One region of the Streptomyces sp. NPDC014734 genome, then DNA from elsewhere that is predicted to be linked to it. Evidence: riboswitches for the same ligand, from Rfam matches in the RefSeq annotation. Region 1 holds a riboswitch; each other region holds the start of a gene.

What was found. Region 1 has a riboswitch for cyclic di-AMP ahead of ACF1CT_RS20595 (transglycosylase family protein). Riboswitches for the same ligand answer to the same signal wherever they lie in the genome.
Region 2: another riboswitch for cyclic di-AMP. It lies ahead of ACF1CT_RS04045 (M23 family metallopeptidase); the one in region 1 lies ahead of ACF1CT_RS20595 (transglycosylase family protein).
Region 3: another riboswitch for cyclic di-AMP. It lies ahead of ACF1CT_RS24770 (C40 family peptidase); the one in region 1 lies ahead of ACF1CT_RS20595 (transglycosylase family protein).

What each region holds. Positions count from the first base shown of each region.
Region 1 is NZ_JBIBYN010000012.1:130,604-138,239, forward strand. It holds gene ACF1CT_RS20580 (nucleoside triphosphate pyrophosphohydrolase) at 1-291, shown strand, start outside; gene ACF1CT_RS20585 (cytochrome P450) at 550-1,842, shown strand; gene ACF1CT_RS20590 (transglycosylase family protein) at 1,958-2,959, shown strand; cyclic di-AMP (ydaO/yuaA leader) riboswitch at 3,259-3,429, shown strand; gene ACF1CT_RS20595 (transglycosylase family protein) at 3,433-4,206, shown strand; gene eno (phosphopyruvate hydratase) at 4,526-5,812, shown strand; gene ACF1CT_RS20605 (septum formation initiator family protein) at 5,963-6,433, shown strand; gene ACF1CT_RS20610 (DUF501 domain-containing protein) at 6,548-7,087, shown strand; gene ACF1CT_RS20615 (exopolyphosphatase) at 7,225-7,636, shown strand, end outside.
Region 2 is NZ_JBIBYN010000002.1:25,253-32,888, reverse strand. It holds partial or broken gene ACF1CT_RS04075 (RNA helicase) at 1-8, shown strand, start outside; gene ACF1CT_RS04070 (amino acid permease) at 197-1,726, shown strand; tRNA gene ACF1CT_RS04065 (tRNA-Lys) at 1,807-1,879, shown strand; gene ACF1CT_RS04060 (SHOCT domain-containing protein) at 2,040-2,468, opposite strand; tRNA gene ACF1CT_RS04055 (tRNA-Met) at 2,718-2,791, shown strand; gene ACF1CT_RS04050 (PP2C family protein-serine/threonine phosphatase) at 3,080-4,180, shown strand; cyclic di-AMP (ydaO/yuaA leader) riboswitch at 4,427-4,579, shown strand; gene ACF1CT_RS04045 (M23 family metallopeptidase) at 4,849-5,910, shown strand; gene ACF1CT_RS04040 (aldo/keto reductase) at 6,525-7,469, shown strand.
Region 3 is NZ_JBIBYN010000017.1:42,279-49,914, forward strand. It holds gene bioD (dethiobiotin synthase) at 1-245, opposite strand, end outside; gene ACF1CT_RS24740 (adenosylmethionine--8-amino-7-oxononanoate transaminase) at 247-1,575, opposite strand; gene bioB (biotin synthase BioB) at 1,568-2,728, opposite strand; gene ACF1CT_RS24750 (8-amino-7-oxononanoate synthase) at 2,870-4,015, shown strand; gene ACF1CT_RS24755 (DUF397 domain-containing protein) at 4,008-4,214, opposite strand; gene ACF1CT_RS24760 (helix-turn-helix domain-containing protein) at 4,239-5,099, opposite strand; gene ACF1CT_RS24765 (ATP-binding protein) at 5,304-5,735, shown strand; gene ACF1CT_RS24770 (C40 family peptidase) at 5,875-6,348, opposite strand; cyclic di-AMP (ydaO/yuaA leader) riboswitch at 6,352-6,516, opposite strand; gene ACF1CT_RS24775 (hypothetical protein) at 6,885-7,193, opposite strand; gene ACF1CT_RS24780 (ATP-dependent Clp protease proteolytic subunit) at 7,201-7,636, opposite strand, start outside.

The sequences.
Region 1 (7,636 bases):
GAGGACGTGCGCGAGCACTGGCTGCGGACCAAGGCGATCGAGAAGCGGCGCGCGTCGGTCACCGACGGGGTGCCGGTCGGTCAGCCCGGTCTGGCACTGGCGGCGAAACTCGCCTCCCGGGTCCGTACCGCCGGGCTCGACGTTCCCCTGCCCACGGGCGAGGGCATCGGCTACGAACTCCTCGCCCTCGCCGTGCGCGCGGAACGCGACGGGGTGGACCCCGAGGCCGCGCTGCGGGCCGCGGGCCGCGCCTACCGGGACGCCATTCGCGCCGCCGAGGGCGTCGGCTGAGATCCTGTCGGGTGGCCTTCGCCCGCCCGGTCAGAGGTCACCCGACAGGCTCTGAGACCAGGACGGCACCGGGTGGGCCGACGCCCGGGACGGCGCCGCCGGGGCCGCGGAGGTCGGCCGACGTCCGGGACGGCACCCGCGGGACCGGCCGGGCCGGCACCGCGAGGACGGGGCCCGGACGGCGGCGGATAACGTCGGGGGGTGAACCACAGCCCCGCCGACCGCCCCGAGCACGGCCCCGCCGACCGCCCGGCCGATCTGCCCGCCGCCTGTCCCGCGAGCGCCCCCGAACTCTTCACCTGGGAGTTCGCCACCGACCCGTATCCGGCCTACGCCTGGCTGCGCGAGCACAGCCCCGTGCACCGCACCGCGCTGCCCAGCGGCGTCGAGGCGTGGCTGGTCACCCGGTACGCGGACGCCCGGCAGGCACTCGCCGACACCCGGCTCTCGAAGAACCCGGCCCACCACGCCGAACCGGCACACGCCAGGGGGAAGACCGGCATCCCCGGCGAGCGCAAGGCGGAGCTGATGACGCACCTGCTGAACATCGACCCGCCCGACCACACCCGGTTGCGCCGGCTCGTGTCCAAGGCGTTCACCCCGCGCCGGGTCGCCGAGTTCGCGCCGCGCGTGCAGGAACTGACGGACCGGCTCATCGACCGCTTCGCCGCCGAGGGGCGGGCCGACCTGATCCACGACTTCGCGTTCCCGCTCCCCATCTACGCCATCTGCGACCTGCTGGGAGTCCCGCGCGAGGACCAGGACGACTTCCGGGACTGGGCGGGCATGATGATCCGGCACGGCGGCGGCCCGCGCGGCGGGGTCGCCAGGTCGGTGAAGAAGATGCGCGGCTACCTCGCCGAGCTGATCCACCGCAAGCGGGAGGAGCTGCGGGAGGACGGGTCGGACGACCTGATCTCCGGACTGATCCGGGCGAGCGACCACGGCGAGCACCTCACCGAGAACGAGGCGGCGGCCATGGCCTTCATCCTTCTCTTCGCCGGGTTCGAGACGACCGTCAACCTGATCGGGAACGGGGTGTACGCGCTGCTGCGCAACCCCGCGGAGCGCGCACGGCTGCAACGCTCCCTCGACGCGGGGGACAGCGGGCTGCTGGAGACCGGGATCGAGGAGCTGCTGCGGTACGACGGGCCGGTGGAACTCGCGACCTGGCGGTTCGCCACCGAACCGCTGACGCTCGGCGGCCGGGACATCGAGACGGGGGACCCGGTCCTGGTCGTCCTCGCGGCGGCCGACCGCGACCCGGCGCGCTTCGACGACCCCGACACGCTCGACCTCGCACGGCGTGACAATCAGCACCTCGGATACGGGCACGGCATCCACTACTGTCTGGGCGCGCCGCTCGCCCGACTGGAGGGACGGACCGCACTCGCCACGCTGCTGACCCGCCTTCCGGACCTGCGACTCGCGGGAGAACCTGCCGATTTGCGGTGGCGCGGAGGGCTCATCATGCGCGGACTGCGCACCCTGCCGGTTGAGTTCACGCCCCGCCCCGGAGCCCCTGGGACTGACGCCGCGTCAACTCTGTGACTTTGACGTGATCCGTGCTGCATCGACTTGTGACACGCGTTCGGGTCCGGCTAGGTTCACCGTTCGACCCACCAGTCGCTCGTCAGACCTTGTCCGTCACACGGAAGGCAATCCCATGGGCTCCGCGAACGGCCGACACCGCCGCCCTCGTCAGGCACCCGCCATCGTCGTCGCCGCGGGTGTGACCGGATCCGCCATCGCCATCCCGCTGCTCGGCGCGGGCGCCGCGCAGGCGGCCGACGCCACGACATGGGACCGGGTTGCCGAGTGCGAGAGCGGGGGCACGTGGAGCGCCGACTTCGGCAACGGCTCCTACGGCGGCCTCCAGCTCTCCCCGGAGACCTGGAAGGCGTACGGCGGTGAGTCGTACGCCCCGCGGGCCGACCTCGCCAGCCGGGCGCAGCAGATCGCGGTGGCCGAGAAGATCCTCGACGCCCGGGGCCCGAAGGCGTGGCCGAGCTGTGCGGTCATCTCCGGCCTCGCGACGGGCGGGGCGCTGCCCGGGGTCGACCCGGGAGTGACGCCCTCCGCCGACCCGGCTCAGTCCGCGGGGGCGACGGGGAGCGAGCAGCCGGCGAAGGGCGCGTCGGCGTCCCCGTCCGACGGCGCCACGCCCGCGGACGACGCCAAGGAGCCGAAGGGCGGCACCGAGCCGTCCGCGAACCCCTCGGCCACCGAGTCGGCGTCCCCGTCCGCGGACGCCTCCCGTTCCCCCGGCGCGAACGACGCGTCCGGTTCGTCAGGCCCCGGTTCCTCGGGTTCCTCCGATCCCTCGGGTTCCTCCGCCCCGTCCGGAACGGACGGTGCCGCGGGCACGGGTGGCAAGCACCGCGGCGCCCCGGCCGCCGAGGAGGGCCGCGACTCGTCCGGCGGCGACGACCGCGAGTCGGGCCGTCACGCCTCCCGGGGCGAGGGCGGGGCCCGCGACACGGGAGCCCCGGTCGCCGACGACACCTACACCGTCCGTCCCGGTGACAATCTCTGGGCGATTGCTGACGCACAGAAGGTTCCCGGTGGGTGGACCGCGCTCTACGAGTCGAACAAGGACGTCGTCGGCTCCGACCCGGACCTCATCCTCCCTGGCCAGAACCTCGAACTCGATGTGAGGGCAGGCTGAGAACTGCCTGACAATCGACTGAAAGAGCCTCAAAGTCTGGGGTGCTTCAGGGGCCTATGTCCACTTGTGTCCAAGTGAGACATGGGTCTCTTTGCGTGTATTGGCGTGTCGTGTCCGAGGTGTTCTCGCGCATCGCTCCCGACCTGCGGAAACGGCAGTTCATCGGATGCAAGTAAGGGCATATTGTCCGATGTGTCCATCTTTGAATGTAGGGCTTGCGTATGTTTACGTTCGAAACCGCTCGCACCGCGGGCCCCGTCGACCGTCACGCCGAATCCTGCCGTCGGTCGGGGGGAACAGACGCGAAAGCGCCGTAGGCAGGAGCGGGGGACCCAGGTAGGCGTCGGCCCGGTCGTCGAAGGACGCATCAGGACCGGCTAGGGGTGAAGTCGCGCGCTAGGACGTGCGACCGGGCAACTCACTTGGCCCGAACCCGACAGCTCACCTCGTAGGCGTCGGTGAGGAGAAGTTCCATGCTGTTTTCCGGCAAGGGCAAGCACCGCCGCCCGTCCAAGGCCGTCCGGATCGCCACGCTCGCCGGTGTCGCCGGCACCGCCGTCGCCGTTCCGCTGATGGGTGCGACCGGCGCTTCCGCCGCCTCCGTCTCCACCTGGGACGCCGTCGCCCAGTGCGAGTCCGGCGGCAACTGGTCCATCAACACCGGCAACGGCTACTACGGCGGTCTGCAGTTCTCGCAGTCCAGCTGGGCCGCCGCCGGCGGTACGCAGTACGCCCCCCGCGCCGACCTGGCCACCAAGGCCCAGCAGATCGCCACCGCCGAGCGCCTTCTCGCCATGCAGGGTCCGGGTGCCTGGGGCTGCGCCTGGGCCGGCAACCTGCGCAACGACGGTGTCGACCCGGGTGTCGACACCGGTTCCTCCGCCAACTCCGGTGCCGCCAAGCAGCAGAGCACCCCCTCGGCGCCGAAGCGTCAGCAGTCGCAGCAGGCCCAGCCGAAGAAGGCCCAGCCGAAGAAGGCCGAGCGCACCGAGGCCCCGGCCGCCTCCCGCTCGGAGCGCCACGCCGCCCCGCGCGCCGAGTCGAAGAAGACCGTCACCACCCCGACCGGCGAGAAGGTCGAGAAGGGCGACGGCGAGTACAAGGTCGTCTCCGGCGACTCCCTCAGCAAGATCGCCGCGGACCACAAGGTCAAGGGCGGCTGGCAGCGGCTGTTCGAGCTGAACAAGGACATCGTCGAGGACGCCGACCTGATCTACCCGGGTCAGCAGCTGCACCTGACGAAGTAGTCCCGGCTCCCTCCCCCCGGGCCATCCCGGCCCGGCTCTCTCCTCCCCGAGCCACCCCGGCCCGGCGCGCGTTTCCCCGTACGCGCCGGGCCGGGGTTTCTGCGTGAGGGGCGCGGTGTGCGGCGCCCGTCGGTTCAACCTTTGTAGTTACTGATCCGTAATGAACCTGCCGTTTGCCCCGGATCATGCCCTCTCGGGCCCTTTTTCGTCCCAGGGGGCGGGCGGTCGTCGGGCCGAGCGGGCCGGGCCGGTTAGGCTCTTGTCGCAAGGCCAAAGTGACCCTGCAGAACCAGCGTCATATCCCAGAAGGAGATGCCTCGTGCCGTCCATCGACGTCGTCGTAGCCCGAGAAATCCTCGACTCCCGGGGGAACCCCACGGTCGAGGTCGAGGTCGGCCTCGACGACGGCAGCACGGGCCGTGCTGCTGTGCCGTCCGGCGCCTCCACCGGCGCGTTCGAGGCCATTGAGCTTCGCGACGGCGACCCCAACCGCTACCAGGGCAAGGGCGTCGAGAAGGCCGTCCTCGCCGTGATCGAGCAGATCGGCCCGGAGCTCGTCGGCTACGACGCCACCGAGCAGCGGCTGATCGACCAGGCGATGTTCGACCTGGACGCCACCGAGAACAAGGGCTCGCTCGGCGCCAACGCCATCCTCGGCGTCTCGCTGGCCGTCGCGCACGCCGCCTCCGAGGCCTCGGACCTGCCGCTGTTCCGCTACCTCGGCGGCCCGAACGCGCACCTGCTGCCCGTTCCGATGATGAACATCCTCAACGGTGGGTCGCACGCCGACTCCAACGTCGACATCCAGGAGTTCATGATCGCCCCGATCGGCGCGGAGTCCTTCTCCGAGGCCCTGCGCTGGGGTGCCGAGGTCTACCACACCCTGAAGAAGGTCCTGAAGACCAAGGGCCTGTCGACCGGCCTCGGCGACGAGGGCGGCTTCGCGCCGAACCTGGAGTCGAACCGCGCCGCCCTCGACCTCATCGTCGAGGCCGTCAAGGAGGCCGGTTACGTCCCGGGCAAGGACATCGCGCTCGCGCTCGACGTCGCCGCGTCCGAGTTCTACAAGGACGGGAAGTACGAGTTCGAGGGCAAGTCCCGCTCGGCCGCCGAGATGACCGAGTACTACGAGGAGCTCGTCTCCGCGTACCCGCTGGTCTCCATCGAGGACCCGCTGTTCGAGGACGACTGGGCCGGCTGGAAGATCATCACCGACAAGCTCGGCGCCAAGGTGCAGATCGTCGGCGACGACCTCTTCGTCACCAACCCGGAGCGCCTGGCGCGCGGCATCGAGGAGGGCTCCGCCAACGCCCTGCTCGTCAAGGTCAACCAGATCGGCTCGCTGACCGAGACCCTGGACGCCGTCGAGCTCGCCCAGCGCAACGGCTTCAAGTGCATGATGTCGCACCGTTCCGGCGAGACCGAGGACGTCACCATCGCCGACCTCGCCGTCGCGGTGAACTGCGGCCAGATCAAGACCGGCGCCCCGGCCCGCTCGGACCGTGTCGCCAAGTACAACCAGCTCCTGCGCATCGAGGAGATCCTCGACGACGCCGCGGTGTACGCGGGCCGCTCGGCGTTCCCGCGGTTCCGCCCGGCGGACTGACCGACCGGCACGCCGTCCGCGAGCCGACCGGCACCGCGAGGGCCGACCCCTTCGGGCCGTTCGGACCCGAAGGGGTCGGCCTCCGTCCGTCCCCGCACCCGGTCCCGTACCGTGTGCGGGGACGGACGTGTGTAGTGGGGAGGCGGAGACATGGCCGCGAAGGACCGGGACCGGTTCTCCACCGCGACCCGGCTGCGGCTGCTCGGCGAGCAGACCGCCGCCCGTGTCTACCGGTCGCAGAGCCGCCGCCAGGACCGCCGCTCCCGGCTCACCGGCCGGGCGGCCTTCCTGGCCCTCATCGTGTGCTCCCTCGTGGTCGCGCTGGCGTACCCGATGCGGCAGTACGTGTCGCAGCAGGACGAGATCGCCGACCAGGAGCGCCTGGCGCGCGAGGCCCGCGTCCGCACCGAGGAACTGCGCGACGAGAAGGCACGGCTCCAGGACGACGCCTACATCAGGCAGCTGGCCCGCAAGCACCTGCACTATCTTCTCCCCGGGGAGACCGGCTACACGGTGATCGACCCCGACGCGGTCAAGGAACGCAACGGCGAGACGGACTCCTCCGGCCGGCCGTGGCACTCCAACCTCTGGGACGGCGTCGACGGCGCCGACCGCGGCTGATCCGTCCGCCGCTCGCCTCCCCGTCGCGTCCCGTCCGGCTCCGTCCTCCTCCCGCCCGTCCCCGTCGGCAGAACCAGAACCAGAACCAGAACCAGAACCCAGAACTAGGCAGGCATGGAAACCCCCCCTCCGCAGACCGAGCCCACCGAGCCCACCGAGGCGGACATCGCCGCGTTCCGGGAGCAGCTGGGCCGCCCGCCCCGCGGGCTGCGCGCGATCGCGCACCGCTGCCCGTGCGGCAACCCGGACGTTGTCGAGACACAGCCCCGGCTGGAGGACGGCACCCCGTTCCCGACGACGTACTACCTGACGTGCCCGCGTGCCGCGTCCGCGATCGGCACCCTGGAGGCGAACGGCGTCATGAAGGAGATGACCGAGCGCCTCGGCAGCGATCCCGAGCTGGCCGCCGCGTACCGGGCCGCCCACGAGGACTACATCGCCCGGCGCGACGCCATCGAGGTGCTGGAGGGCTTCCCCAGCGCGGGCGGCATGCCGGACCGGGTGAAGTGCCTGCACGTCCTGGTCGCGCACTCGCTGGCCGCGGGGCCCGGAGTGAACCCGCTGGGCGACGAGGCGATCGCGATGCTGCCCGAGTGGTGGCGCAAGGGCCCGTGCGTCACGCCCTGCGCGCCGGACACGCCGGGCGGGAGCTGACCGTCCCGCCCCGGGGCGCGCGCCCCCGGCCCGGTCGTCCGGTCGTACGCCGGGACCCGGCCCGGCGGCCGCGCCCCGGACCCGTGCTCCCCGGCAGGACCGGAGGGGCCCGACTCTCCACAGGAGCAGGAGCATCCATGACCCGCGTGGCCGCCATCGACTGCGGTACCAATTCCATCCGTCTGCTCGTCGCCGACGCCGATCCGTCCACCGGTGAGTTCGTCGAGCTCGACCGCCGGATGGAGATCGTCCGCCTCGGCCAGGGAGTGGACCGCACCGGCCGGCTCGCCCCCGAGGCGCTGGAGCGGACCTTCGCCGCCTGCCGCAGGTACGCGGAGGTGATCGAGGAGCACGGGGCACGGCGGATCCGGTTCGTCGCCACCTCCGCCTCCCGCGACGCGGAGAACCGGGACGAGTTCGTCCGCGGCGTGCGCGACATCCTGGGTGCCGAGCCCGAGGTGATCAGCGGCGACCAGGAGGCGGAGTTCTCCTTCACCGGCGCCACCAGGGAACTCGCGGGCCGCGACCACCTCGCGAAGCCGTACCTCG
Region 2 (7,636 bases), on a different contig from region 1:
ACGGCTGAGCGGTGACCCGGTCCCGCTGAACATCGCCCGGAAGCGGGCCCGCTCCTTCGGGGCGGGCCCGCTTCCGGTTTCCGGCACCTCGGGTGAGGGGCGGCGTCCGCCGTGACGTACGGCCGCGTCGCGAGTTTTCCCAGTCGTGACCACGGCGACCGCATGTGGGCGCCGGAGCGAGGGAATTGCTGGGGGCATGACAAACGATACCGGTGAGAACAGGCCATCCCGGGACGTCTCCGACGAGGAGCGCCTCGCGCAGCTCGGATACACGCAGACGCTGGCCCGGCGCATGTCGGCGTTCTCGAACTACGCCGTCTCGTTCACGATCATCTCGGTGCTCTCCGGCTGTCTCACGCTCTACCTCTTCGGCATGCGGACCGGCGGCCCCGCCGTCATCACCTGGGGCTGGGTCGGTGTCGGGCTGATGACGCTGTTCGTCGGCCTGGCGATGGCCGAGATCTGTTCGGCGTACCCGACCTCGGCCGGCCTCTACTTCTGGGCCCACCGGCTGGCCCCGCCGCGCTCGGCGGCGGCCTGGGCGTGGTTCACGGGCTGGTTCAACGTGCTGGGCCAGGTCGCCGTCACCGCCGGGATCGATTTCGGGGCGGCGTCCTTCCTCGGCGCCTACCTGAACCTCCAGTTCGGTTTCGAGGTCACGCCCGTCCGCACGATCCTGCTCTTCGCCGCGATCCTGGTGCTGCACGGTCTGCTCAACACCTTCGGCGTCCGGATCGTCGCGATCCTGAACAGCGTGAGCGTGTGGTGGCACGTCCTCGGCGTCGCCGTCATCGTCGGTGCCCTGACCCTCGTCCCCGACTCGCACCGCTCGGCGTCGTTCGTCTTCACCGAGTTCGTCAACGGAACGGGCTGGGGCAGCGGGTTCTACGTCGTGATGATCGGCCTGCTGATGGCCCAGTACACCTTCACCGGATATGACGCCTCCGCCCACATGACGGAGGAGACCCACGACGCGGCAACGGCGGGCCCGCGCGGCATCGTCCGGTCGATCTGGACCTCGTGGATCGCCGGCTTCGCCCTGCTGCTCGGCTTCACCTTCGCCATCCAGTCGTACGACGGGGCGCTGAACTCCCCGACCGGCGCCCCGCCCGCCCAGATCCTGCTGGACGCTCTCGGCGCCACCACCGGCACGTTCCTGCTGCTGGTCGTGATCGGCGCGCAACTGTTCTGCGGCATGGCGTCCGTCACCGCCAACAGCCGCATGATCTACGCCTTCTCGCGCGACGGGGCGCTGCCCTTCTCCCACCTCTGGCACACCGTCAGCCCCCGCACCCGCACCCCCGTCGCCGCGGTCTGGCTCGCCGCCCTCGGCGCCCTGGTCCTGGGGCTGCCGTACCTGATCAACGAGACGGCATACGCGGCGGTGACCTCGATCGCCGTGATCGGCCTCTACATCGCCTACGTCATCCCCACCCTGCTCCGGCTGCTCCGGGGCGGCGACTTCACCCCGGGGCCCTGGCACCTGGGCCGCTGGTCGCGCCCGATCGGTGTCGTCGCGGTGGTCTGGGTCGTGATCATCACGGTGCTGTTCATGCTGCCGCAGGTCTCGCCGGTCACCTGGGAGACGTTCAACTACGCGCCCGTCGCGGTTCTGGTGGTCCTCGGTTTCGCCGCGACGTGGTGGCTGGTCTCGGCCCGGCACTGGTTCCTCAACCCGGATCACCAGCGCACGACCACGCCCGCCGCCCCCGTCCGCACCCCGTGATTCCGTCGCGACGGGCCCGGTGGCCGATACCCGATCGGCTGCCGGGCCGCGGCGGGCTATGCTCAGGGGTGATTCGCCAAGGGCCGTTAGCTCAATTGGCAGAGCAGCGGACTTTTAATCCGTTGGTTGTGGGTTCGAGTCCCACACGGCCTACCGCGACAACAGCCCTCCCCGAACGTTTCGGGGAGGGCTGTTCCGTTGCCGGTCGACAGCGGATGCGAGGCGGACACCGGGGGCGTCGACGGCGCCGGTGTCCGGTGGCCTGTGGTGGCGCGAGGGGTGCCGTGCGGCTCCAGCCACTCGGCCCCGGCTCTCAGACCAGGAGCTTCGCCTTCGCCCGCTGGTACTCCTCCTCGGTGAGGGCGCCGCGGTCCCTGAGTTCCGCGAGCTTCGTCAGGTCGTCCACGTGGCTGTCCCGCTTCGGGCCGGAGGAGGCGTCGGCGGCGTGGGGGCCGGGGGTGCCGACGGCATCGCGTAGGTACGTCCTGAAGGCGGCCTCGCGTTCCTGCGCCTGTTTGGCGTCACGCCCGCCCATGGACCGGCCGCGCACGATCACGTACAGAAGGACGCCGAGGTAGGGCAGCAGAAGCGCCACGATCAACCATCCGGCCTTGGCCCAGCCGCCGAGGTCGTCGCTGCGGAAGATGTCTGCGATGACCTTGAAGAGCAGGAACAGCCACATGATCCAGAGGAAGAACCAGAGCATCGTCCAGAAGAGGTTGAGCAAGGGGTAGTTGTCCACGTTCGCTCCCCGGTCACCGCGATGTCGTCGCGTCGGCCAGTCGACTGATGAATCAGTGATATCACCCCATATCCGGATCCGCTCGTCGCCGTCCGGAGGGGTGGCGGCCGTTCGGCGAGGTGTTGCGGTGTCGGTGACGCGGCTCCGGCGGCGGCACCTTCTTCCGGTGCCCGTGTCCCGCCGCGTACACGGCCCGGACACCGAGTGGTCATGAGCGCTCCGAACATGCCGTAGAGTTGTGTTCACCGACGCGGGGTGGAGCAGCTCGGTAGCTCGCTGGGCTCATAACCCAGAGGTCGCAGGTTCAAATCCTGTCCCCGCTACTGAAGACCTGGGCCCGACACGCATGCAGCGTGTCGGGCCCAGGTCGTTCTGGCGTGCGACGGCCGGGCGCACATCGGGTGGGGTGTGAGCTGCGCCCTGCGGGTACCCCCATTGGGGGACGAGGATTCGCCGCACGGCTCCGCTCCGGCGAGCCTGAGGGCGGGGCGCGGTATCGTCCGCAGCCGCGCGTACCGGGCAGGAGACCACAGGTGTGGAAGCGGCTGAAGCGGCGCGGCAGGCATGCCGGAGAAGGGGCAGGGGTCGCCGGTACCAGGCAGTTCGTGCGCATGCTGCCCGCGCTGATGATCGCCGGCGGACTGGTGTTCGACCTGTTGACGCCGCCGACCTTCACCGCCATCCCGATGTTCGTGGCGGCACCGCTGATCGCCGCGCCGTTCTTCTCACTGGCCAGCACCATTCGTATCGGCGTCGCCTCGATGCTGGCCGTCGTCGCGCTGCGGCTGTTCAGCAGGACGTTGCCGGAGATCGTGCCGCTGATCGAACTGCTCACGCTGGCCACCGTCTCGATCCTGGCGGTGGTGATCAACGGGGTCGTGCGGCGGAGCAATGAGCAGTTGGCGTCCGCGAGGGTCATCGCCGAGCGGGCCATGCGCGCCGTGCTGCCGAAGCCGTCTGACCGGATCGGAGGGCTGCATGTGGCGGCCCGGTACGAGGCGGCCCAGGCGGACGAGTTCGTCGGCGGCGACCTGTTCGCCGTGACGGACACCCCGCACGGGGTGCGGCTGGTGGTGGGGGACGTGCGCGGGAAGGGGCTCGACGCCGTGGAGACGGTGGCGGTGGTCATCGGGGCGTTCCGGGAGGCGGCCGAACAGGAGCGTTTCCTGGAGGGCGTGGCGCGGCGGCTGGAGCGGGCGCTGGCGCGGGAGGGGGAGATGCGGAGGGGGCTCGACGCCGTGGAGGGCTTCACCACTGCCGTACTTGCCGAGATCCCGTCGGGGCTGTCCCGGGTCCGGATCGTCAACCGGGGGCATCCGGAGCCGATCCTGCTGCACCCGGACGGGGCGCTGGACGTTCTGGCGCCGTCGGTGCCCGCGCTGCCGCTCGGCATGGACCTGGGCGCGTGGCCCGACCGGGCGGACGAGTGGGAACTGCTGCCGGGAACGACTCTGCTCCTCTACACGGACGGTCTTTCCGAGGCGCGGAACGCCGAGGGGGTCTTCTACGATCCGGCGGCCCGGCTGCGCGGGCGGATCTTCCCCGGCCCCGAGGAGCTGCTGTCCGCGCTCACCGATGACGTGCGCCTGCACACGGGTGGCGAGTCGACGGACGACATGGCGCTGCTCGCGGTCGTGCGTCCTGCGGAGGGGCAGCCGGACCGGCGCAGAACCGTCCGGATCGTGGGGCCGGGCCCCGTGCGATCGGGATGACGTCCGGGCCGTCGAGGGCGCCACGGTGCGTAATCGAGAGACGCCGCTCCGATAACATTTGACGCAACGTCAGTTCAAGGGGTGTGACTGAGGGGCGATCAACTCGTCTGTTGCGTCCGCCTGTGTCCCGTAAAGTCCAGGCCAAAGACGTGAACGATCAGTGGGAACGGCTTGGAATCGGACCCGGGTGTCTATTAACGTTCGATAACGCAGTGCGGTCGTCCCAGCCGTCGTCAGTGGCGGCACCGCGTGCGAGCGCCGAATTCCGAAAGGAAACCGGGGAACCATCACCTTGGGGTGAATCGGACATCTGTGCCTCGTGAGAGGCGGAGAAGTCCGTAGGAGACCTTCCTGCTCCGAACCCGTCAGCTAACCCGGTAGGCGAGAAGGAAGGAAAGGAGTGCGCCCCCGTGGCGTCCAACAAGCCTGCCCCAGAGGCCCCCACCCGGCTCGACTCCGCATTCGGACCCGGTAACGGCGCCGACTTCGCCCCGGGGTACGGCTCCGGCCCGGGATATGGCTCCGGCCAGAGCTACGGTTCCGTCCAGGGTTACGGTTCCGGTTACGGTTACGCCCCCGAACCCGGCTACGGCTCCGAGTACGGAACCGTCGGCACGGGAACGGCGTTCGGCTCCGATTCCGGTACGTCGTACGGCACCGATCCCGGCATGGGCGGCGGTGAACCGGGCGAGGTCTTCGTCGCGGGCCGATCCGGCGGTGAGTTCCACGCCGACCTCGACCGCGGTCCCGAGCGTGCCCTGGACGAGTGGAACCCCACCGAGGAGTCCGTCCGTCCTGTACGCGGCAAGCACCGTGTCGCCAAGCAGCGCAACGGACTTGCCCGCAGTTCCACGGTGCTCGGGGTCGGCGTCATAGCGGCCGTCGGCGCGGGCGGCATGGCCACCGCGCAGAGCAAGCCGCCGGTCTCCATCTCGCTCCCCGACTCCATCGCGGACAACCTGCCCGACGCCGCGTCCCTTCCCGGCGTGGGTGCCTTCTTCTCGGGCGGCTCCGAGGACGACAAGCCCCGGGACACCACCGCCGACGCGCCGCTCACCACGGCCGGCCTCACCTCCGCCGAGGCCGAGCAGGGTACGACGGACGCGGGGGAGGCGCTCCGCGCCCGTATCCTCCAGCAGGCCGAGCAGCAGCAGGACGCCGCCGACGCCGAGGCCAGGGCGGCGCAGGAGAAGGTCGCCGCGGAGAAGGCCGCCGCGGAGGCCAAGAAACAGCAGGACGCCGCCGAGGCCAAGGTCGCCGCCGAGAAGAAGAAGGCGGAGGAGGAGGCCAAGAAGAAGGCCGAGGCCCTGCGTCTCGCCAAGCTCGCTGCCAGCTATGCCATTCCGGTCAGCTCCTACACCATCACCTCGACGTACGGGCAGGCCGGCCCCATGTGGTCCTCCGGCCACCACACCGGCCTCGACTTCGCGGCGCAGACGGGCACGCCGATCAAGGCCGTGCACAGCGGCACCATCAAGTCGGCGGGCTGGTCCGGCGCGTACGGCTACCGCACGGTGCTGGAGCTGGAGGACGGTACGGAGCTGTGGTTCTGCCACCAGTCCTCGATCGGTGTCGGCGTCGGCCAGAAGGTCTCCACCGGTGAGACCATCGGCCGGGTCGGTGCCACCGGAAACGTGACGGGAGCCCACCTCCACCTGGAGGTCCACACCCCCGACGGTACGGGTGTCGACCCGATGAACTGGCTCCGGAACAAGGGGCTCACCCCCTGAACCACCGCTGGACGGGCTCCGGATCGTCGTCTCCGGCCGTCCTGCGGTGCTGAGTTCCCGGTGGCGCTGAGCCCCCTGCGGTGCTGAGGTCCGCGCGCTACCGGGTCCCTCGTGGCGCTGAGCCCCTGCGGGCCTGGTGGGCCCGGTGGGCCCGGTGGTTCTTGTGGTTCTTTGTGGGCCTCGTGTCCTTGAGCCCTTGAGCCCTTGAGCCCTTGAGCCCTCGTGTCCTTGAGTCCGTTGGGGTTCACGTGCCCTTTGTGGACCGAGCTGGTTCGCCGGCCATGAAACCTCGGCGGCCCTGGCGCTCCCCCCGACGCCAGGGCTGCCGGCTTGCTTTTCGGCGCCCGTCCCGACGTCCGTTCCGACACTCGGCTCGGGCGTACGGGCGTACGGGCGTACGGGCGTACGGGTGTACGGCGCGCTGCGCGCGGCCCTTCGCGTCTGCGTCCGTGCCCGCGTCCGCGTTTGTGCCCGTGTGCGCGTGGCTGTCGCGCGAGTGTCCTGCTTCGAACGGCGGCGGTCGGCACGGCAGTTGCACGAGAAAGACCGAACAGGTGACGGCCGAACAGCCGATGTCCGGAATACCGCGGCGAGCGGAATTCGTTGGGCCACACATGACTTCTCTCCGTAAGCTGGGCGCTTCCGACCTTCAGGTCTTCCCCCTCGCCCTTGGCGGCAACGTCTTCGGATGGACGGCCGACGAGGCGCAGTCGTTCGCCGTGCTGGACGCCTACGCGGCAGCGGGCGGCAACTTCATCGACACCGCCGACGCCTACTCGGCCTGGGTTGCGGGCAACGAGGGCGGCGAGTCGGAAACCGTCATCGGCAAGTGGCTTGCGGCGCGGTCCAACCGGTCCGACATCATCGTCGCCACCAAGGTCGGTTCCCACCCGTCGTACAAGGGGCTTTCCGCCGCGACCATCAAGGCGGCGGCGGACGAGTCGCTGCGCAGGCTCGGCACGGACCACATCGACCTCTACTACACGCATTTCGACGACGAGACCGTTCCGGTCGAGGAGATCATCACCACCCTCGACGAGCTGGTGAAGGCGGGGAAGGTGCGGGAGATCGGCGCCTCCAACATCAGCGCCGAGCGGCTCCGGGCGTCCGTGGACTTCTCGGACCGCGAGGGGTTGGCCCGCTACGTCGCGCTCCAGCCGCACTACAACCTGGTCTCCCGCGACACGTATGAGGGCGCTCTTCAGGACACGGCCGCCCGGGCCGGCCTGGGCGCCGTCCCGTACTTCGCCCTCGCCGCCGGTTTCCTCACCGGCAAGTACCGTCCGGGAACTCAGGTGGAGAGCGCGCGGGCACAGAGCGCGGCGCCGTACCTGGAGTCCGAGCGCGGGCCGAAGGTTCTGGACGCACTGGACAGGGTCGCCCGGGCCCACGACGTGGAGATCGCGTCTGTTGCCCTGGCCTGGCTGGCCGCCCAACCCACCGTCGTCGCACCGATCGCCTCGGCCCGCACGGTCGAGCAACTGCCTGCCCTGCTGGCCGTCGCCGACCTGCGACTGACCGAGCAGGAACTGGCCGACCTCACCGAGGCATCCGCCTGATACCTGCGCCTGCCGCACCGTTCCCGCTCCCGTTCCCCCTCCTGTTTCTGTTTCTGTTCCTGTTGCGGTTCCTGTTCCAGGCTCAGTTCCCGGCTCATGAACAAAGGGCGGGCGGGGCCGGAAGCAAGTCGGACGCCGGACCGTCGGCACCAGGCCTCGGACGCGAG
Region 3 (7,636 bases), on a different contig from region 1:
CCGGCCCGGCGGGCCGCCGTGGCCGGGGCCAACGGCTCGGGGAACCGGGCCAGTTCGACCGCCGTCACATGGCCGCCCGCCAGCCGCGCCACTTCCGCCGCGTCCCCCGGCTCACCGGCGGCCAGGCCTGTCTGGGCGGGCTTGAGCACCGCGACCCTCAGGTCCCGCCGTGCCGCCGCCACGGCCGCGGTCACGACGGTCTTGCCGACCTCCGTGTCCGTGCCCGTCACCACCAGAATCGTCATCTCAGCCCTCCCGCGCGGCAGCGCACACGGCACGACAGATCCGCGCCACGTCATCGTCCCGGGTCACGTACGGCGGCATGGTGTAGACGAGGTCGCGGAACGGCCGCAGCCACACCCCTTCCCGTACCGCCGCACGCGTCGCCGCCGCCATGTCCACCTCGTGGTCGAGCTGTACGACCCCGATCGCACCGAGCGTCCGCACGTCCCGGACGCCGGGCAGCCCGGACGCCGGCGCGAGCCCCTCCCGCAGCCCCGCACCGATCCGCCCCACCTCCCGCTCCCAGTCCCCGTCGAGCAGCAGGTCGACGGAGGCGCACGCCACCGCGGCGGCGAGCGGGTTGCCCATGAACGTCGGCCCGTGCGCCAGCACCGGCACCTCGCCCCGCGAGATGCCCTCGGCCACCCGTGAGGTGCACAGCGTCGCCGCCATCGTCAGATAGCCGCCGGTCAGCGCCTTGCCCACGCACATCACGTCCGGGGAGACCCCCGCGTGGCCGGCGGCGAACAACCGTCCCGTGCGGCCGAATCCCGTGGCTATCTCGTCGAACACCAGCAGCACGTCGTGCGCGTCGCACGCCTCGCGCAACACCTTCAGGTAGGCGGGGGAGTGGAACCGCATCCCGCCCGCGCCCTGCACCACCGGCTCCACGATCACCGCGGCCAGCCGATCGGCGTGCTTCGCGACCAGCTCCCACAGATGATCCACGTATCCGGCATCCGGCTCCGTGCCGAAGCCCGCCGGCGGCGCGTCCGCGAAGACCTGCCGGGGCAGAACGCCCGACCACAGCTCGTGCATGCCGCCCTCGGGGTCGCACACCGACATCGGCTGCCAGGTGTCCCCGTGATAGCCGCCGCGCCAGGTCATCAGCCGCTGCTTGGCGGGACGTCCGGCCGAGCGCCAGTACTGCAGGCACATCTTCACGGCGACCTCGACCGACACCGAACCCGAATCGGCGAGGAAGACGTGACGCAGCGGCTCCGGGGTGATCTCCACCAGCCGGGCGGCCAGCCGCACCGCCGGTTCATGGGTGAGCCCGCCGAACATCACATGGCTCATCCGGTCCAGCTGGCCGCGGGCCGCCTCATTGAGCACCGGGTGGTTGTAGCCGTGCACCGCCGACCACCAGGACGACATGCCGTCGACGAGCTCGTGCCAGCCGTGGGCCGGCTCGGCCAGCCGGAGCCGTACCCCGGACGCGGATTCCACGACCAGGGGCTCCTGGCGACCCGGCATCGGGCCGTACGGATGCCAGACGTGCGCCCGGTCCAGCGACCGCAGCTCGGCGGGGGACAGCGGCCCGGGCGCGGCGGGGGAGAGCGGCTCAGGCATTGGGCGCGAGATCCGTACCCGCTCCGCGGCGCCGCACCGCCACCAGGTCGGGACGTGCGGCGGCCGTCTCGTCGACGCCGCGACCGGTGTCGCCGCCGTCGCACGGCGCGCAGCCGCCGTCCCGGGTGCCGCAGCCGCCCTCCGCCGACCGGCGATGGGCGGGCAGCGTCGTCGTGCCCGCGCCCTCCACCTCGAACCCGGCGTCCGTGATCATGTCCAGGTCCGCCTGCCCGGCCTGCCCCTCACTGGTGAGGTAGTCGCCCAGGAAGATCGAGTTGACGAGGTGCAGTGCCAGCGGCTGCATCGAGCGCAGGTGCACCTCGCGCCCGCCCGCGAGCCGCACCTCGACGTCGGGGCAGACGAACCTGACCATCGCCAGGATGCGCAGGCACCGCTGCGGCGTGAGGTTCCACTCCTTGGCCAGCGGCGTTCCCTCGAACGGGATCAGGAAGTTCACCGGCACCGAGTCCGGGTCCAGCTCGCGCAGCGAGAACACGACGTCGACAAGGTCGGCGTCGCTCTCGCCCATTCCGGCGATCAGCCCGGAACACGCGGAGAGCCCGGCGGACTGCGCATGGCGCACGGTCTCCACCCGGTCCGCGTAGGTGTGGGTGGAGGTGATGGTGCCGTACGTCCCCTCGGACGTGTTGAGGTTGTGGTTGTACGCGTCGGCCCCTGCCGAACGCAGTCGCTCGGCCTGCCCGTCGGACAGCAGACCGAGGCAGGCGCACACCTCGACGCCCTCGTGCCGGTCCTTGATGGCCCCGATGGTCTCCGAGACCCGGTCGACATCACGGTCCGTCGGACCGCGGCCGCTCGCCACCAGGCACACCCGCTTGGCGCCCCCCGCCACCCCTGCCGCGGCGGCCTTCGACGCCTCGTCCGGCTTCAGCCAGGTGTACTTGAGGATCCCGGCCCTGGAACCGAGCCGCTGCGAGCAGTACGAGCAGTCCTCCGGACAGAGCCCCGACTTGAGATTGACCAGGTAGTTCAGCTTCACGCGCCGCCCGAACCACTGACGGCGCACCTTTCCGGCCGCCGCCACCACGTCGAGCAGGTCGTCGTCCGGGGTCGCCAGTACGGCGAGAGCTTCTTCACGGGTCGGCAGCTCGCGCCGCAGCCCCTTGTCCACCAGCGTGTTCAGGAGGTCCATGGCATCGATCCTGGCCCACGACGCACCCGGTAGCCAAGGAGGAACCGGACAACAGAGCCTACGAAGGGTGTAGGCATTGCCACACCATGACCTGGGGCCCGCCCGGATATGGTCTGTGAACTGCCTACAAAGGGACCGCTCATGCCCTCCGCCCCGTTCGACTGGATCGACGACGCGGCGCGCCGCCGTGCGGCCGACGGACTCGTCCGTGTGCTCCGCCCCCGGCCCGCCGGGCCCGGGCTCCTGGACCTCGCGAGCAACGACTATCTGGGCCTGACCAGGCATCCCGAGGTCACCGGGGCGGCGGCCGAGGCGGCACGTCGATGGGGCGGCGGGGCGACCGGATCGCGCCTCGTCACCGGCTCCACGACCCTGCACGCCGAACTCGAACGCGAACTCGCGGAATTCTGCGGATTCGAGGCGGCCCTGGTGCTCTCCTCGGGCTACGCCGCCAATCTCGCCGCGCTCACCGCGCTCACCGGGCGCGGTTCGCTGATCGTCTCGGACGCGGGCAACCACGCCTCGATCGTCGACGGCTGCCGGCTCTCCCGGGCCGAGACGTCCGTCGTCCCGCACGCGGACCCCGAAGCCGTGCGCAAGGCGCTGCGCGCGCACGAGGGGCGCGCGCTCGCGGTCACCGACTCGGTCTTCTCGGTCGACGGCGACGCCGCGCCGCTGTCCCGACTGGCCGGGGCCTGCCGCGCGGAGGGCGCCGCGCTGCTCGTCGACGACGCGCACGGCCTGGGCGTGCTCGGCCCGGGCGGCCGGGGCGCGCTCGCGGCCGCCGGAATCGCGGGAGACGGCGGAACCGTCGCCACACTCACCCTCTCCAAATCCCTGGGCAGCCAGGGCGGAGCGGTACTCGGTCCGTCCCGGGTCATCGAGCACCTGGTCAACACGGCCCGCACGTTCATCTTCGACACGGGCCTCGCCCCGGCCGCCGCGGCTGCCGCGCTCGGCGCACTGCGGTTGCTCCGCCGCGAGCCGGAACGCGCCGACCGGGTCCGCGCGGTCGCGACCGGACTGCACGAACGGCTCACCGCTGTCGGGCTGAGCGCCGTGCGTCCGGACGCGGCAGTGGTCTCCGTGCGGGCCCCGTCGGCGGAGGCGGCGGTGCGCTGGGCGGCGGACTGCCGCGGGGCGGGCGTCGCGGTCGGCTGCTTCCGGCCGCCGTCGGTGCCGGACGGTGTGTCCCGGCTGCGGCTGACCGCACGCGCCGACCTGACCGAGGAGCAGATCGCCGACGCGGTGGAGATCCTTCGGCGAACCGCCCCCGCCGTCAGCTGACCGATTGCCGGTGCAGACCGGAGACGAACAGGGCCCAGGCCGATGCGGAGAACCGCAACGGCGCCCGGGACACGTTCTTGGAGTCCCGCACGGCCAGCCGCCCCTCACCGAACGGCGCGGCCTCCACACAGTTGTTCATACCCGTGCTGCGACTGCTGCGCCGCCAGCGCAACTCGTGCTGGGCGAGGCAATCCGACATGACGTCTCCTCCGGCGGTCCGGGGTCAATGACCGTCGCGGTCGATCGCGGTGATGAGCTCCAACGACTGCTGCGGCGACAGCGCGTGGGACTGCATGGTGCGGAAGGCCGAGCTGTACGCCTCAAGGTCTTCTTTCCGCTCCAGATAGAGACTACTCGTCAAATGGTCGAGAACTACCACGTCCAGATCAGAAGTGTTCGGAAATGAGAAGATAACGAAAGGGCCGGTGAGCCCGGCGTACCCGCCGACGGAGAACGGCAGTAACTGGAGTTGTACGTGGGGGAGTTGGGCCACCCGCGTCAGATGGCGCAGTTGTTCCCTCATCACCCGGGGCCCGCCGACCTCTCGCCGCAGTACCGCCTCGTCCAGCACCGCGCTCAGTCGCAGCGGCGGATCCGTGCGCAGCACCCCCTGCCGGGTGAGCCTCACCTCCACCAGGGAATCGAGCTGACCGGAGGGCAGCCCGTCCAGCGACGCCCGGGTCACCGCTCGCGCGTAGTCGGCGGTCTGGAGCAGCCCCGGAACCACCGAGGTCTCCAGCGTCCGCGCGGTGCGGGCCTGGGACTCCAGACTGATGAAGTCGCGGTACTGGGGCGGAATCAGGCCGCGGTAGGCGTGCCACCATCCTGTACCACCGCCTCCCGCCGAGCCCGCCAGCGTCTCCAGAAGTGTCCGGAGTTGCGCGTCGTCCACTCCGTACGCGTCCAGCAGCCGGATCACGTCGGCCGGCCGCACCCCGCTCACCCCGGTCTCGATCCGGCTCACCTTCGACTGGTGCCAGCCGAGCATCCGCGCGGCGTTGCGACTCGTCAGTCCGGACGTGTGGCGCAGACTCCGCAGTTCCTCCCCGAGCTTGCGGCGCCGTACCGCAGGGCCGTGCTGCATGCGCGGCCTCCCTCCCTCTCGTTCCGAGCGGACAGTCTGGCGCGCGCCCCCGGCTCTCCGCGGCGGATTTCACCGCATCGAGCGACAGATATATGCATATCTTGGTGGATCACCCGCACAGAGGGCCGGATCAGTGGCAATCTGGCGCGAAGCACAACCAGGGCCGGGCGTCTGCCGGTCCGGGTGGGAGAGGGGCGGTTCGCCGTGGCAGACCATCAGGAAGCAAGCATCACTCTGCCGAGCGAGCCGGTCTCGGTCCCGGCCGCCCGGAGTCACGTGTCGCGGGTGCTCTCCGCGTGGGGGCTGGCCGCGGGAACGGAACTCGCCGACACCATCCGGCTCATCGTGTCGGAGCTCGCGACCAACGCGGTCCAGCACACCCTCGGTCAGTCGCCCACCTTCACCGTGGATCTGCGGCTGGAGCGGGAGGAACGGCTGCTCGTAGGAGTGACGGACAGTCATCCACGCCGGCCGCGCCGACTGCCCGCCGCCGTGCAGCAGGACAACGGCCGTGGCATGGGGATCATCCGGATGCTGGCCAAGGAGTGCGGCGGACAGCTCGCCGTCACCCCGACCGCCGACGGGGGCAAGACGGTCTGGGTCGCACTCCCGTGGGACATCTCCGCGCGGGAGTGAACTGTCTTCCGCGGCGGGCGACCGGGCCGCCGGGGTTCGGTGCCGGACCCCCGAGCCGCCGTGAACGGAAGGCGGCCGAAGGCGGCGTGCACCGCCGTGGGTCCGGGGCCGGCCGGCGCCCCGGACCGTCGGACGGACGTCAGCGGACGCGTCCGTAGAAGACGCTCCTCGTCCAGATCTTCTCCAGCCGGACCACCGAGCCGGTTCTCGGCGAGTGCCAGATCTTGTTGTGTCCGGCGTAGATCCCCACGTGGTAGATGCTGCGGCCGGAGTGGAAGAAGACCAGGTCGCCGCGTTGCCGGTGCGAGGCCGAGATGTGGCGGGTCTTGTTGTACTGCTGCTGGGCCGTGCGGGGGAGCTTCTTGCCCGCCTTCTTGAACGAGTAGACCGTCAGCCCCGAGCAGTCGAACCGATAGGGGCCGGTGGCCCCCCACCGGTACGGTGCCCCCTTCTTCGACGCGGCGATGTTGAGCGCCTTCAGCGACGGAGCGGCTGCCTGGGCCTCGGTGGCGGCACCCGGTGCGAGCATGGTGCCGCCGACGGCGGCCAGAGTGAGAACCGAGGCCGTACCGGCCCGGGCGAGCAGAGACGGGACATGAACCTGCGCAGTCATGCGCAACCCTTCGTCAGCCGCCTGTGAAGGATGACCTGTCGGGTTCGGGCTGGCGAAGTTGCCCGGCCGCACGCGGCGGCTTCACCCCGAGGGCCGACCGTTCGTCCGGTCGACCCGTTGTGCTCGGGTCCTCCACTCCTGCCGATCCACTTCTGTCGACCAGTCATCCGCGCGGCGGCAGGACTCGGCGTCCGCCCGGACCGCCCCGCCGCGGTGGCGGGGGCTTGTCGTCCCAGGGATCTTGACGCACCGACAGCCGGATTTCCGAGCTGAAACGATGATATGTGAGTCTCCTCACGACTGACCTGTTCGAGTGGAGTAGGTGCTTTCGGTCATCACTCCGTGAGTCCGGGCCGGTCGCACACCAGGGGGAAAGGGTGGACTACATCAGTTTTCGCCAAGATGTGTGCAAGTCGGAATCTTGCTCGCTGGGCGCGTTTTCTACGCTGAAAGAGTAGGAAAGTCGGTTTACTTGCCGGGCGTGTCGCGCGGGAAAGGTGGCGGGAAACCCTGCGGGTCCGCCGATGGCCCGGCGATCAACTCGGCGGAGCGGGCGGCAGGGTGACGCGTCCGGCCCGCCGCTCCCCGTCCAGGACGCGCAGCGCACGTGCCAGGGTCGCGGCGTGGATCCGGGTCTCGCCGCGCTCGTGCATCAGTGCCAGGGCGTCCCGTAGCGCGCCCGCCCGGGAGGCCAGCGCCTGTGCGGCGCGCAGGGCCCCGTAGGTGTCGCTGCCACGGGCCGGATTGATCCGGCCCAGTTGATCGACGACCTCCAGGTAGCGGTCGATGAACTCCCCCTCCGCGCGCGTCAGCGCGGGCAGCGGGGGCGGTTCCGGCGGACGCATGCCGTCCTCACCGCGTGTCGCGCGGGCGGAAGGACGACTTCCGGCTTTCCAGGACGTGGTCCACGAGCCCGTACGCCTTCGCGCCCGGCGCGTCGAGTACGAGATCGCGTTCGATGTCCTCGGCGATCCGGTCGGCGGCCCGGCCCGTGTGACGGGCCAGCAGCGCGACGAGCGTCTCGCGGACCCGTTCGAGTTCGCGTGCCTCGATCTCCAGATCCGACGGCTGCCCCCGCACCGGCTCGGCGAGCTCCGGCTGGCATACGACCGCACGGGCGCCGGGCAGCATGTGACGTCGTCCGGGCGTGCCCGCGGCGAGCAGGAGGGCCGCATGGGAGCCGGCCTGCCCGAGGCAGTAGGTCTCCACGTCGCAGGTGAGGTACTCCATCGTGTCGTGGATGGCGCACATCGCGGCGAACGAGCCCCCGGGGGAGTTGATGTACAGG